Regions from separate parts of the Streptosporangium amethystogenes subsp. fukuiense genome, predicted to be linked through region 2. Evidence: predicted binding sites of a transcription regulator. Region 2 holds the regulator's gene; the other holds the start of a gene.
What was found. Region 2 encodes HrcA, which represses chaperone genes, less so after heat shock. Its sites were predicted from a motif close to TTGGCACTCTCNNNNNGAGAGTGCCAA; they were not measured.

Region 1: a site for HrcA is predicted at 3,110-3,136, ahead of groL (chaperonin GroEL). Genes of this name have one in related genera too.

What each region holds. Positions count from the first base shown of each region.
Region 1 is NZ_JBHTEE010000001.1:7,911,157-7,918,243, forward strand. It holds gene ACFQVD_RS35190 (S1 family peptidase) at 1-352, shown strand, start outside; SAM riboswitch class I at 562-704, shown strand; gene thrC (threonine synthase) at 719-2,011, shown strand; gene ACFQVD_RS35200 (MoaD/ThiS family protein) at 2,034-2,309, shown strand; gene ACFQVD_RS35205 (cold-shock protein) at 2,660-2,860, shown strand; gene groL (chaperonin GroEL) at 3,247-4,872, shown strand; gene ACFQVD_RS35215 (YncE family protein) at 5,356-6,357, shown strand; gene ACFQVD_RS35220 (HelD family protein) at 6,347-7,087, opposite strand, start outside.
Region 2 is NZ_JBHTEE010000001.1:4,726,579-4,733,665, reverse strand. It holds gene hemW (radical SAM family heme chaperone HemW) at 1-496, shown strand, start outside; gene ACFQVD_RS20105 (DUF4870 domain-containing protein) at 510-1,109, opposite strand; gene ACFQVD_RS20100 (DUF3097 domain-containing protein) at 1,134-1,949, opposite strand; gene ACFQVD_RS20095 (hypothetical protein) at 2,008-2,748, opposite strand; gene hrcA (heat-inducible transcriptional repressor HrcA) at 2,932-3,945, shown strand; gene dnaJ (molecular chaperone DnaJ) at 3,960-5,099, shown strand; gene ACFQVD_RS20080 (16S rRNA (uracil(1498)-N(3))-methyltransferase) at 5,166-5,897, shown strand; gene ACFQVD_RS20075 (hypothetical protein) at 6,029-6,724, opposite strand; gene ACFQVD_RS20070 (SigE family RNA polymerase sigma factor) at 6,721-7,087, opposite strand, start outside.

The DNA.
Region 1 (7,087 bases), 3.2 Mb from region 2:
CGACGCCACCACCCCACCGGGCACCGCCCCGCCCGCTCCGACGGTCTGCACCGGCTACCCGAAGGTCTACACCGGCACGCTGAACAACGCTCAGTCCGTCTCCCAGCCGAGCCGCTACTACCGATCCGCCGCCGCCGGCATGCACTCCGCCTGCCTGGACGGCGGTGACGGCGTCGACTTCGACCTCTACCTCCAAAGGTGGCAACGGTCGAGCTGGGTCACCGTCGCCGGCTCCGAGGGCGCGGGTTCCGACGAGCGGATCAGCTACGTCGGCCCGCCCGGCTTCTACCGCTACCGGGTGGTCTCGGTGAGCGGCTCCAGCCCCTACACGCTGAAGGCCAAGGCGCCCTGACCCGCCTTCCGCGGCCTGGCGCGGGAGGTTCCACGGGACGTCCACCGCGACCGGTGCCTGTCGGCCGCGGTGGTGCCCCTCCTGCGGACAAGGGTGATCTGTCCGGCAGGCAACACGCTATGTCTCACATAATGAGACAAGTGGCCGGGGTGGCGGTACGGCGATGTAGAGTGCCTAAGACCTGCCTGTCAGGTCTCCAACTGAATATTTGCTCATCCAGAGGGGTGGAGGGATCGGCCCTGCGAAGCCCCGGCAACCATCCCGGTTCAAGACTCGTAATCGACACGAGGTCAGCCGGGACAGGTGCCAATTCCGGTCTGTGACCAGGGTGGTCCGCAGACGAAGATGAGGGAAAGGCCTCGCTTCATGGCGCTCGCAACCACTGAGAACACCACCGCCTCGCTTGGTCGTGTCGAAGACACCCGAAACCAGCACTTCGGCCCCGCCGTGGCCCTGTCCTGTCGCGAGTGCGGTGCCCGCTACGACCTCGGCCCGAGCTTCGCCTGTATCGAGTGTTTCGGGCCCCTTGAGATCGCCTACGACTTCGGGCGGGTGACCCGGGAGCAGATCGCCGAGGGGCCGGCCAACATCTGGCGTTACCGCTCGCTGCTGCCCGTCCCCGCCGACGTGGCCGCCAAGCCCAACATGGAGCCCGGCTGGACCAGGCTCGTCAACGCCGGCAACCTCGCCCGTGAGCTGGGCATGCGCTCGCTGCACGTGAAGGACGACTCCGGTAACCCCACGCACTCTTTCAAGGACCGCGTGGTGGCCATCGCCGTCGAGGCGGCCCGTAACTTCGGCTTCCACACCCTCTCCTGCTCCTCCACCGGCAACCTGGCCGGTGCCGCCGCTGCCGCCGCCGCGCGGGCCGGGCTGGACGCCTGCGTGTTCATCCCCGCCGACCTGGAGCAGGCCAAGGTCGTCATGGCCTCCGTGTACGGGGGCAGGCTCATCGGCATCGAGGGCACCTACGACGATGTGAACCGCTTCTGCTCGGAGCTCATCGGCGACGAACTGGGCGAGAAGTGGGGCTTCGTCAACGTCAACCTCCGGCCGTACTACGCCGAGGGCTCCAAGACGCTGGCATACGAGATCGCCGAGCAGCTCGGCTGGCGCGTTCCCGACCAGATCGTCGTGCCGGTCGCGTCGGGCTCCCAGCTCACGAAGATCGACAAGGGTTTCAAGGAGCTGATCGAGCTCGGTCTCGTCGAGGACAGGCCGTACAAGATCTTCGCGGCCCAGGCCGAGGGATGCTCCCCGGTCTCCACCGCCTACAAGGCGGGCCACGACGTGATCCGCCCAGTGAAGCCGGACACGATCGCCAAGTCGCTGGCGATCGGCAATCCCGCCGACGGTCCGTACGTGCTGGACATCGCCCGCCGCACCGGCGGCGCGGTCGAGGACGTCACCGACCCCGAGATCGTCGACGCGATCCGGCTGCTGGCCAGGACCGAGGGCATCTTCGCCGAGACCGCCGGAGGTGTCACCGTCGGCGTGCTCCGCAAGCTGGTCGCGGCCGGGAGGCTCGACCCGGAGGCGGAGACCGTGGTTCTCAACACCGGCGACGGTCTCAAGACCCTCGACGCGGTGGCCGCCGAGGCGCGCCCCACCGCCGTGATTCGTCCCTCCCTTGACGCATTCCGTGCGGCAATCGCCTAGAAATCGTGAAAGGTACTGAATTATGAGCGTTTCTGTGCGGATTCCGACGATTCTCCGGACTTACACCGGTGGTGCTGCCGAGGTGAGCGGAGAGGGCGAGACCCTGCGCGACGTCCTCCAGAAGCTTGACGCGGACTTCCCGGGGATCGGTGCCCGGATTCTTGATGAAACGGGTAAGATCCGCCGTTTTGTCAACGTCTATGTGGGAGATGAGGACGTCCGCTTCGCCGACAATCTCGACACGGCCACGCCCTCCGGCGTCCAGGTCTCCATCATCCCGGCGGTCGCCGGGGGCTGAGACCCACCCCCCGCACCGCGCCGGTCGCACCCTCCCGGGGGGCGCTTGCGACACCCTCTCCATGACACCCGCCCGGCTCCGGCCGCGTGCGGGTGTCATGCTTTGTGGCGTAAACCGGTATTCGCGGTGGGGAAAGATAATGTAATCTTTAACTAACTAATAGTGATAGTCAAACTGTGCTCTCGTACTAAATGCTCTTGTAAAGAGCTAGTTTGGTGCTTGACTCTGTTGCCCAACCGGTTCCCACAGGTATGGTCGAGGACGATCGATGTGGCGAAGTCTGCCCCGGAGATTGAGGACTTCGCGAGAGGAATGGGCGTCGTCCTTAAGTCCAGTAAGAGGAGTCGCAAGTGGCGCAGGGCACCGTCAAATGGTTCAACGCGGACAAGGGCTACGGCTTCATCGCGGTAGACGGTGGTAAGGATGTGTTCGTCCATTACTCCGCGATCATGATGGATGGCTACCGTGCACTCGAGCAGGGCCAGCGAGTCGAGTTCGAGATCACCCAGGGGCAGAAGGGTCCCCAGGCGGAGTCCGTCCGGGCGGTCTGACATGGCCGTCCCGTGAACCCGCGGGGAGGGGCCGGTGGATCCCGCGGCAGCGCAGTCCGCCGGATCCACACCACCTAGGCCCGGCTCGCCTCCCCAATCGGCGAGCCGGGCCTTCGCTTTGCGCGGAACACACGCCCGCGTGACGCGGCGCATACGCTGACGTGGCCCGGAGCGGAAGCCCGCTCCGGGCGCGACGCAGGTCAAGGGGTCGTGGCTTGCACTCGGCAAGGTAGAGTGCTAAACACGTTGTTGGCACTCACGCATAGAGAGTGCCAACCCTGGATCGAGGCGATGGGGCCCGCCGAACGGAGTCGTGGGCCCGCATGCCGTCGCGGGCGTCGGCTCGGTCCGGTGCAAGCCACCCTGTCTCTGGGAGGTCTAGCCGTATGGCAGCCAAGATGATCGCGTTTAACGAGGACGCCAGGCGCGGTCTCGAGCGTGGCATGAACCAGCTCGCGGACGCCGTCAAGGTGACCCTCGGCCCCAAGGGCCGCAATGTCGTTCTGGAGAAGAAGTGGGGCGCCCCCACCATCACCAACGATGGTGTCTCCATTGCGAAGGAGATCGAGCTCGAGGACCCGTGGGAGAAGATCGGGGCCGAGCTCGTCAAGGAAGTCGCCAAGAAGACCGACGACGTCGCGGGTGACGGCACCACCACCGCCACCGTGCTCGCTCAGGCTCTCGTACGCGAGGGTCTCCGCAACGTCGCCGCCGGCGCCAACCCGATGTCCCTGAAGAAGGGCATCGAGGCCGCCGTCGAGCGCGTGTCGGAGGAGCTGTCCAAGCTGGCCAAGGACGTGGAGACGAAGGCGCAGATCGCCTCCACCGCATCCATCTCCGCGGGCGACCCGCAGATCGGCGAGATGATCGCCGAGGCGATGGACAAGGTCGGCAAGGAAGGCGTCATCACCGTCGAGGAGAGCAACACCTTCGGCCTTGAGCTCGAGCTCACCGAGGGCATGCGCTTCGACAAGGGCCTCACCTCGATGTACTTCGTGACCGACCCGGAGCGTATGGAGGCCGTCCTCGACGACCCGTACATCCTGGTCGTCAACTCCAAGGTGTCCGCCAACAAGGACCTGCTCCCGGTTCTCGACAAGGTCGTGCAGGCCGGCAAGCCGCTGCTGATCATCGCCGAGGACGTCGAGGGCGAGGCCCTGGCCACCCTGGTCGTCAACAAGATCCGCGGTCTGTTCCGCTCGGTCGCCGTCAAGGCGCCCGGTTTCGGTGACCGTCGCAAGGCCATGCTGGGTGACATCGGCATCCTGACCGGTGCCCAGGTCATCAGCGAGGACCTCGGCCTCAAGCTGGAGTCCACCACCCTGGACCAGCTCGGCCGTGCCCGTCAGGTCATCGTCACCAAGGACGAGACCACCATCGTCGACGGTGCCGGTGACGCCGAGCAGATCGCCGGCCGGGTCAACCAGATCCGCGCCGAGATCGACAACACCGACTCCGACTACGACCGCGAGAAGCTCCAGGAGCGTCTCGCCAAGCTGGCCGGCGGCGTGGCCGTCATCAAGGCCGGCGCGGCGACCGAGGTCGAGCTCAAGGAGCGCAAGCACCGCATCGAGGACGCCGTTCGCAACGCGAAGGCGGCCGTCGAGGAGGGCATCGTCCCCGGCGGTGGCGTGGCCCTGCTGCAGGCCGGCGCCAAGGCGTTCGACAAGCTGGAGCTCTCCGGCGACGAGGCCACCGGTGCCGCGATCGTCAAGAAGGCCCTTGAGGAGCCGCTGAAGCAGATCGCCGTCAACGCCGGCCTCGAGGGCGGCGTCGTGGTGGAGAAGGTGCGCAACCTTCCCCCGGGTGAGGGCCTCAACGCCGCCACCGGCGAGTACGTCAACCTGTTCGAGACGGGCATCATCGACCCGGCCAAGGTGACGCGTTCCGCTCTGCAGAACGCGGCGTCCATCGCGGCGCTGTTCCTCACCACCGAGGCCGTCATCGCCGAGAAGCCCGAGAAGGCCGCGGCCGCTCCCGCCATGCCCGGCGGCGGCGACATGGACTTCTAAGTCCAACGCTTTCGCATAAAAGAGGCGACCCCGAGATGTCGGGGCCGCCTCTTTTGCGTGTTTCCCGAGGTCTCGTCCGTCGTATGTCATTGCAGGAGTCGTCCTGACGGCCGCCACAGGAGAGACCGTGAGCTGTGGTATTCGATCAGGAGGCCGCCCGTGCGGAACCGCGGGCGAGGGGAGGGAAGTCGAAAACCGGGCTGGCCCGGAGACACAGAGAAGTGGAGGCTGTGATCACATCCATGCCGTTTGGCTGACTTCGGCACCATCAAGCAATGAATGGACAGGGCGGGCGTACCAAGGGCTCAAGCCAGCGTGTCGTTTCCGGGACATGATGCCGTGCGGCCGTAGAACGAAGTCCCCGCTGTAGGGATGGGGTTCTTGGTGGTACAGCGGTAGGTGAGGGGAGCGATGGATCATAACCACTGGAGACCACCTGGCCGGTTACCGGCGGGTGGGTGGCGGTCACGCGTCCTTCCAGCCATGGCGGTGCTGGTCATCGTGGCCGGACCGGTGGCGCCGACGGCCACGGCCGCGGCGGCCACGCCGCCGGAGAACGTCGCCTACGTGACCAACTCGCAGTCGAACACCGTTTCGGTGATTGACACGACGACCAACAAGGTCACCGTCACCATCCCCGTCGGTGAGAACCCCATCGGGGTGGCGGTCGCTCCCGACAACGCGCATGTCTACGTGACCAACGCGCAGTCGAACAACGTGTCGGTGATCGACACGAGGATCAACAAGGTCACTGCCACCGTTCCCATCAACGGCCACCCCGTCGGGGTCGACGTCTCCTATGGAGGCACCCGTGTCTACGTGACCGACGTGCAGGCGAACACCGTGTCGGTGATCGACACGGTGACCAACAGGGTCATCGCCACCATCCCGGTCGGCCACAGCCCGTTCAGGCTCACCGCCATTCCCTATCGCCGTGTCTACGTGGCCAACCAGGACTCCGACACCGTGTCGGTGATCAGCACGGTGACCAACAGGGTCATCGCCACCATCCCGGTCGGCCGCAGCCCGTTCGGGATCAGATTCGCCCCCAATCGCCTCCGCGTCTATGTGGCCAACCAGGACTCCGACACCGTGTCGGTGATCAGCACGAGGACCAACAAGGTCATCGCCACCATCCCCGTCGGTAACAATCCTTCCAGGATCACGGTCTCCGCTGACAGCGCTCTCGTCTACGTGACCAATCTGCTCCCGAACCTCGTGTCGGTGATCGACGCCAAGACCAACAAGGTCATCGTCAGGATCCCGGTCGAGGGCGCTCCTTTCGGGATCACGATCTCCCCTGACGGCGCCTACGTCTACGTGACCAACCTGGACACGGACAGCGTGTCGGTGATCGACGCCAAGACCAACAAGGTCATCGGCGTCATACCGGTCGGCAGGAATCCTTTCGGGATCAGAGCGGCGAACCCCATGCACAGGCCAAGGAGCCGTTCGTACCGCGCCGACCAGACGGTCACCCGCTGAGCTGGGCGGGAAGCTCCCGGGCGTGCAGGACGGTCAGTGAGGTGACGGCCCGGGTCAGGACCACATACAGGCGGGCCAGGCCGCGAGGTTCGGCGTCGACGATGTCCGCGGGTTCGGCCACGATCACGTGGTCGTACTCCAGGCCCTTGGCCAGGGTCGCCGGGATGACCAAGAGACGATGGTCCTCGACGGTGTCGGGGCTCAGCACCCGGTGGTCCAGATCGGACAGGGCTTCGGACGCGGCGCCCACCAGGGCGTCGGGGACGATGACGCCGATCGAGCCCTCGCGGGCGAGTGCCTCCCGCGCGGCATGGGCCAGCGCCGTGGCCAGGTCGGGTACCGGCCGCACCGACAGGGAGCCCGCGCCGGGGCGCAGCGACCGGGGGGCGGCCAGGTCCGGGGCGACGGAGGGCAGCAGCCTGGCCGCGTAGTCGAGGACCTCGCGGGGCACGCGGAAGCCGAGGGTCAGCTCGGTGACGGCGCCGTCCTCGAAGCCCAGATGACTCAGGACCTCGCCCCAGGACCGGGCGGACCAGGGCGTGGTGCCCTGGGCGAGGTCGCCCAGCACGGTGGCGGAGCCGGTGCGGCAGCGTCGGCCGAGGGCACGTAGCTGCATCGCCGACAGGTCCTGGGCCTCGTCCACGACCAGGTGACCCAGCGGGACGGTCCGCTCGATCATGTCGCCCAGCTCGTCCATCAGCGCGCCGTCGGCCGCCGACCACTTCGCCGA
Region 2 (7,087 bases):
CGAGCTCCCGATGCCCGACGACGACGTGGCCGCCGACCGTTACCTGATCGCCGACACCATGCTGGCCGAGGCGGGGTTCGAGTGGTACGAGGTGTCCAACTGGGCGACCTCCGAGGCCGGGCGATGCCGGCACAACCTGCTCTACTGGACCGGCGGAGACTGGTGGGGCGTCGGTCCGGGGGCGCACAGCCACGTCGGCGGTACCCGCTGGTGGAACGTCAAGCACCCCGCCGCCTACGCCCGGCGACTGGCCGCGGGCACCTCGCCCGCCCAGGCGCGAGAGGTGCTGGGGTCCGGGGACAGGGCGGTGGAGCGGCTGATGCTGGAGCTGCGGCTCGCCCAGGGGTTCCCGCTCGGGGAGCTCGACCGCCCCCGGGTGGTCGCCCGCGCGCTGGCCGACGGACTGCTGGAGACGGAACCGTTCAAGGCGGGCCGGGCTGTGCTCACCCTGCGCGGCCGCCTGCTGGCCGACGCACTGGTCCGCGACCTCACCTGAGTTCCGGCCCGGGTCAGCTGACGAAGCGGATGCTCATCGGATAGCGGTGGTTCTCCCCCCGGTTGGCCGCCACCGCGGCGATGACCATCATGATGATCGACCCGATCCAGAGGAGGAGCATCAGCACGAAGCCGATGAGCACCAACGCCAGGATCATGCAGACGAAGTAGGCGATCAACACCGTGAGCTGGAAGTTGAGGGCCTCGGCGGCCTGGTCCCGCACGTAGGGTGACTCGTCCTTCTTGGCGAGGTAGAGCACCAGCGGGCCGACGAAGCTGGTCAGCAGACCCAGCAGGTGGGCGAGCATCGCCATGGTGGTGTCGTCGCTGCCGGGCCGCGGGCCGTAGGTCCCCGGCGGCGCCTGGTAGCCGTACCCCACCGGGCCGTACCCGCCGTACCGGGCGTAACCATCCTGGTAGCCGCTCTGGTAGCGGTAACCGCTCGGGTCGTACGGGGGAGTGGGATGGCCCTGGCCCGACTGCCGGTAGCCCTGGCCGGGCGGCGGGGCGCTCTGGCCGGGCATGGTGTGGCCGGGCGTCGTGTGGCCGGGCGGAGGATCGCCGATGCGCTCCGTCCGGTCTTCGCCCGGTGAATCCCCAAGGTTCTCGCTCATGGCCCCTCCTGATGGGTTGACGGCCTAGCCATCCTCGCCGGGAACCGTGACGAAGTCGATCAGCTCTTCGACCGGACCGAGCAGCTCGGGCTCCAGGTCGGCATATGTCGTGACCGATCCGAGGATGCGGCGCCACGCGTCGCCGGGTTCCGTCTTCCAGCCCAGCGCGGCGATGACGCCCTCCTTCCAGGGCACGCCGCGCGGCACCGACGGCCAGGAGGAGATCTTGAGCGTGTGCGGCTTGACCGCCTGCCAGACGTCCACGAACGGGTGCCCGACGATCAGCACGTGCGGAGAGGAGATCCGCGCGGCGATCCGGCTCTCCTTGGAACCGGGGACCAGGTGGTCGACGAGCACACCCAGGCGGCGGCCGGGGCCCGGGCCGAACTCCTCGACGATGGCGGGCAGGTGATCGACCCCCTCCAGGTACTCCACCACCACACCCTCGACCCTCAGGTCGTGGCCCCAGACCTTCTCCACGAGCGCGGCGTCGTGCACACCCTCGACGTATATCCGGCTCTCCCTGGCCACCTGGGCCCGCAGGCCCTCCACCGCGATGGAGCCCGACGCGCTCCGCCTGGGGCCACGTGGCGCGGCGGCCGGGCGCACGAGCGTCACCGTCCTGCCCTCCAGGAGGAACGCGGCGGGCTCCAGCGGGAATACCCGCCGACGGCCGAAGCGGTCCTCCAGGGTGACGGCCTCCTTGTCGCAGGCCACCACGGCACCGCAGAAGCCGCCGTCGGCGTCCTCGACGACCAGGTCGAGCTCGGCGGGAATCCGGGGGATCTCCCCTCTGCGGGGGCGCCGCCAGTCTCCCGCCAGAACGTCACGCTCGTACATCACCGACCGCCCACCGTCTCTCGCAAGGGATCACGTGGGACGCTAGCAAACGCCGCGGTCACCTGCCGTAGGGCCCCGGTGCTCCCCACTGCCCCGCCGAGGCGGCGGCCCGGCGCTTGCGGGCGTTGCTCCGCTTCACCAGTACGACGATCGTCACGACGATGGCCAGCAGGATCCCGATGCCGGGCACCGCGAACAGGGCGATCACCCCGCCGACCAGTGATCCGGCGGCGAGTTCCCGGCCCACGCCGAACGTGGTGCCCTCCGCCGGGTCGGCGGTGCAGTTGACCTGGTAGTCGCCCGCCTGCTCCACGCCGATCTGCAGGCCCATCTCCCAGACGACGCCGTCGGAACCCGACACGGTCTGCTGGACGAGCGGCTTCTGCAGGCTGGGCGTGCCGGTGCCGCCGGTCAGCGTGCACTCGAAATTGGTGGGTCCACTGGTGGAGACATAGATGGCGGGCTTGTCGGCCGGGTCGAGCGTGACCGTCGTGTTTTCGCCGGGGGCGAACGTCTTCGTCGGCGCCGCGCTGGTGACCGCGCCCAGCACGCCACCTGCGAAGCCGCCGATGCCGACGATGATGCTGACCAGGGCGAGCAGCCACACCCCGACGATCCATCCGATACCGGGCTTGATCTTCCCGCTGGGGGGCGGGCTCTGCGGGGCGCCGTAGCCGGGAGGTGCGTAACCGTAGGAGGGACCGTTCTGGTGGGGCTGCTGACCATACGGCTGCTGGGGGGAGCCGTAACCGGGGCCGCGGGAGGCGTCGCCCGGAAAAGAACCAAAATCATTGGACATGTACGAATTGTGGCGGTAACCGGTTGAAACGCGATAGCAGTTGACTTGCCAATGGCTTGGCGTCATCATCCGCACCTCTTGCTTATCGCGCCTTCCGTACGGGGGCCGTACACTTGGCACTCGGGAACACAGAGTGCCAGACCTCGTGTTTCCCATCTGAACGCAGGCAGGGAGGTGACCACGTTGGTCGACGACCGGAAGCTCGCCGTGCTTCGCGCCATCGTCGAGGACTACGTGTCCACCAACGAGCCGGTGGGTTCGAAGGCTCTCGCGGATCGGCACAGTCTGGGAGTGTCCCCGGCGACGATCCGTAACGACATGGCGGTGCTGGAGGAGCAGGGCTACATCGCCCAGCCTCACACCAGCGCCGGTCGGGTGCCCACGGACAAGGGCTACCGGCTCTTCGTTGATCGGCTCTCGCAGGTGAAACCCCTGTCGAGCGCGGAGCGCAAGGCCATCGAGAGCTTTCTCGCGGGTGCGGTGGACATCGACGACGTCGTCATGCGGACGGTGCGGCTGCTTGCCCAGCTCACCCGGCAGGTCGCCGTGGTGCAGTATCCGACACTGACCAACTCGACGGTCCGGCACGTCGAGCTGGTGCCGCTGAGCGAGCGCCGGCTGATGTTCGTGCTCATCACCAACACCGGCCGGGTGGAGCAGCGTGTGGTCGAGCTGCCCGACGTCGTGGACGAGCAGCGGGTGGCCCATCTGCGAGCGATGCTCAACACCTCCCTTGACGGGTGCGGGCTCACCAGCGTTCCCGACAAGGTCGCCGACCTGCCGGAGCGGCTGCCCGCCGAGGATCGGCCGCTCGCGGCCACGATCCTGTCCGTGCTGCTGGAGTCCCTGGTGGACAGGCACGATGAGAAGATCGTTTTTGCCGGGGCCGCCAACCTCGCGGGAGCCGACTTCACGGTCGGGCTCCGCGATGTGCTGGAGGCACTGGAAGAGCAGGTCGTGCTCATGCGACTGCTCGGTGAGACCTCCGACCTGTCGGCGCTGACCGTGCGGATCGGCTCGGAGAACCCCTACACCGGACTCCAGGGCACGTCGATCGTCGCCGCCGGATACGGTTCTGGGGACAAGCAACTGGCCCGGCTAGGTGTGCTGGGCCCGACGCGGATGGACTACCCGGTCACGATGGGCGCGGTGCGCGCGGTGGCACGCTACGTCAGCCAGATCCTGGCTGCATCATAAGAGGTCAACGAAAAGTGGCTAAGAGCGACTACTACGGCACCCTCGGGGTGCGCCGTGACGCCAGTGCGGAAGAGATCAAGAAGGCGTACCGACGTCTGGCGCGCGAACTGCATCCTGACGTCAACCCCGACCCCGAGACTCAGGAGCGCTTCAAGGAGATCACACAGGCCTACGAGGTCCTGTCCGACTCCAGCAAGCGGCAGATGTACGACATGGGGGCCGACCCGTTCGCCTCGGGCGGCGCGGGGGCCGGTGGCTTCGGTGCCGGCTTCCCGTTCAGCGACATCATGGACGCCTTCTTCGGCGCGGCCGGTGGCGGCGGCGGGCGTGGACCCCGCTCGCGTGCCCGTCGCGGACGCAACGCCACCATCCGGGTCGAGCTCGACCTGCGCGAGTCGGGCTTCGGCACGACCCGCGAGCTGGTCGTCGACACCGCGGTGGTCTGCGAGGTCTGCACGGGGTCGGGCGCCGCCGCAGGCACCCACCCCGACACCTGTGACATGTGTCATGGCCGGGGTGAGGTATCCCAGGTCACCCGCTCCTTCCTCGGTCAGGTCATGACCTCACGGCCCTGCCCGCAGTGTGGCGGCTTCGGGTCGATCATCCGCAACCCCTGCCAGGAGTGCTCCGGTGACGGCAGGGTCCGTACCCGGCGGACCATCAAGGTCCGCATCCCCGCCGGGGTGGAGGACGGCACTCACATCCAGCTCGCCGGAGAGGGCGAGATCGGTCCAGGCGGCGGCCCGCCCGGCGACCTGTTCCTGGAGATCGTCGAGCGCCCCCACGAGATCTTCGAGCGGCGCGGCGACGACCTGCACTGCACGGTGCAGATCCCGATGACCGCGGCCGCGCTCGGCACCATCCTGACCATGGAGACGCTCGACGGAGCCGAGGAGCTGGACATCCGTCCCGGTACGCAGTCGGGGCAGACGATCCCGCTCTACGGCCGCGGTGTGCAGCGCCTGAACGAGACCGGCCGTGGCGATCTGCTGATCCACGTGAACGTGGAGACCCCCTCCCGTCTCGACGCGACACAGGAGGAGCTGCTGAGGGAGCTCGCCAAGCTCCGCGGCGAGGAGCGCCCGCCCGGCAAGTTCGCCCCCGGGCAGCAGAGTTTCTTCTCCCGGCTGCGGGACGCCTTCAATGGCCGCTGACCCGGACCGTCCCCGCGCACGTCGCGGCGGCAGGGGCCGTTCCGGGGCGGCCCGCTCCGACGGCTCATGACCGTTCCGGTCTTCCTGGCCGAACCCGCCGACCTGGCCAGGCCGGAGTTCGTCTTCGGCGGCCCCGAAGGGCGCCACGCGGCGGCCGTACGGCGGCTGCGGGCCGGGGAGCGGCTCGACCTGACGGACGGGGCGGGCTCCGTCGCCGAGTGCGTGGTGATCGAGGCGGGCAGGGATTCGCTCCGGGTCCAGGTACTGCGCCGTCACGAGGTGCCCGTGCCGTCTCCGCGTCTGGTCGTGGTCCAGGGGCTGCCCAAGGGCGACCGGGGCGAGCTGGCCGTGGAGATGATGACCGAGGCGGGGGTGGACGTGATCGTTCCCTGGGCCGCGGCCAGGTGTGTCACCCAGTGGAAGGGCGAGCGGGCGGCCAAGGCGCTGGCCCGCTGGCGCTCCACGGCGCGTGAGGCGGGCAAGCAGTCACGTCGCTTCCGCCTGCCCGAGGTGACCGGGCTCGCGTCCACCGCCGGGGTCGCCGCCCTGCTGTCGGCGGCGGCGCTCGGCGTCGTGCTGCACGAGGAGGCCGCCTCCCCGCTGTCCGGTCTGCCGCTCCCGGCGGGCGGCGACATCGTCGTGGTGGTCGGCCCGGAGGGCGGGGTGTCGCAGGAGGAGATCGCCGTTTTCCGCGAGGCCAAGGCGGTACCGGCGCTGCTCGGGCCGACGGTGCTGCGCACCTCGACGGCCGGGGTCGTCGCGGCGGCGGTGCTCCAGACACGCAGCGGCCGCTGGTGACCCCTGGCCGGCGGCCCTGAGCCCTGTGCCCTCCGTCTGCCGGGCCGGCGCCGGCACGTCGCGGCTCCTCCTCCTCGGGAGGGGCCGTCCGGCCGATCCTCGGCACGCCGGGGTCGGCCGGACAGGAGGGTCTAGCCGCTGACCGGGGTCGGCGCGGGGATGCTCGCCTCCGTCGGCATCGGGGGCGACGCGTCATCCGACGGCCCGCACTCGTCGGCCGAGCACGGGCTCTCCGAGGGAGCCGACGGTCTCGTCTTCGTCGGCGTGGGGGTCGCCTCGGCCTCCTCGCACTGCTTGGAGATCCCGCTGGGGTCGACCGGCGGGTCGTCGAGGGGGGTGGGGCAGGTGGGCGTCGGCGTCGGCCTGTGAGTCGACGGTGCCGGGGTCGCCCTGGAGGTCGGCCTCGTGCTGGGCGTGGTGCTCCTGGACGGAGTGGGCGTCGGCGGGAGCGTGGGGCTGCCCGCCTCCGACCTGCCGACGGCGGGGAGCTGGGCGGGGCCGGACGACGGTTGGGGCGGAGCCGGGGGCCTTGAGGTGGCTGATCCGTCCGGAGGGGGAGTGGACTCGGTGAAGTTGACCGTGCCGGTGCTCACCTGGGGGATCACCTGTTCGCGGAACTGGGGGACCACCATGACGATGGTCGCCGCGACCAGGAGCGCACCGGCGACGGAGGCCCCGGTCCGCCACCACGTCAGCCAGCGGAACCCGCGTCGCTCGATGCGGGCACGAATTATCTCCAGCCCGTCGGGGGAGGGAACGACCGAGTTCGCCTCCGCGCTGAGCGCACGGCGGAGCAGCTCGCCGTACTCATCCGGGGAGTCGGTCATGACAGTTGCTCCAGTGAGGTTCGTAGGGCGGCCATGCCGCGAGCGGTGTGGCTCTTGACCGCGCCTTTGCTGATGCCCATCGCGTGGGCGATCTGCGCCTCGGACAGGTCTCCGTAGTAGCGCAGGACCAGGGCCTCCCGCTGGCGCGCGGGCAGCCCGCGGAGCGCCTCGATGACGGCGGACCGCTCGAACTCGCCGATCGCCCCGTTCTCGGCGCTCGGCGCGTCGGGCATGCCCTTGGGCGCGTACTTCTCGACGACCGCCCGGTGCCGAAGCACCGAACGTGATCGGTTCACGACCGACTGCCGCAGGTAGGCCAGTGCCTTGTCGGTGTCGCGCAGGCGGCGCCAGGCGCCGTGGATG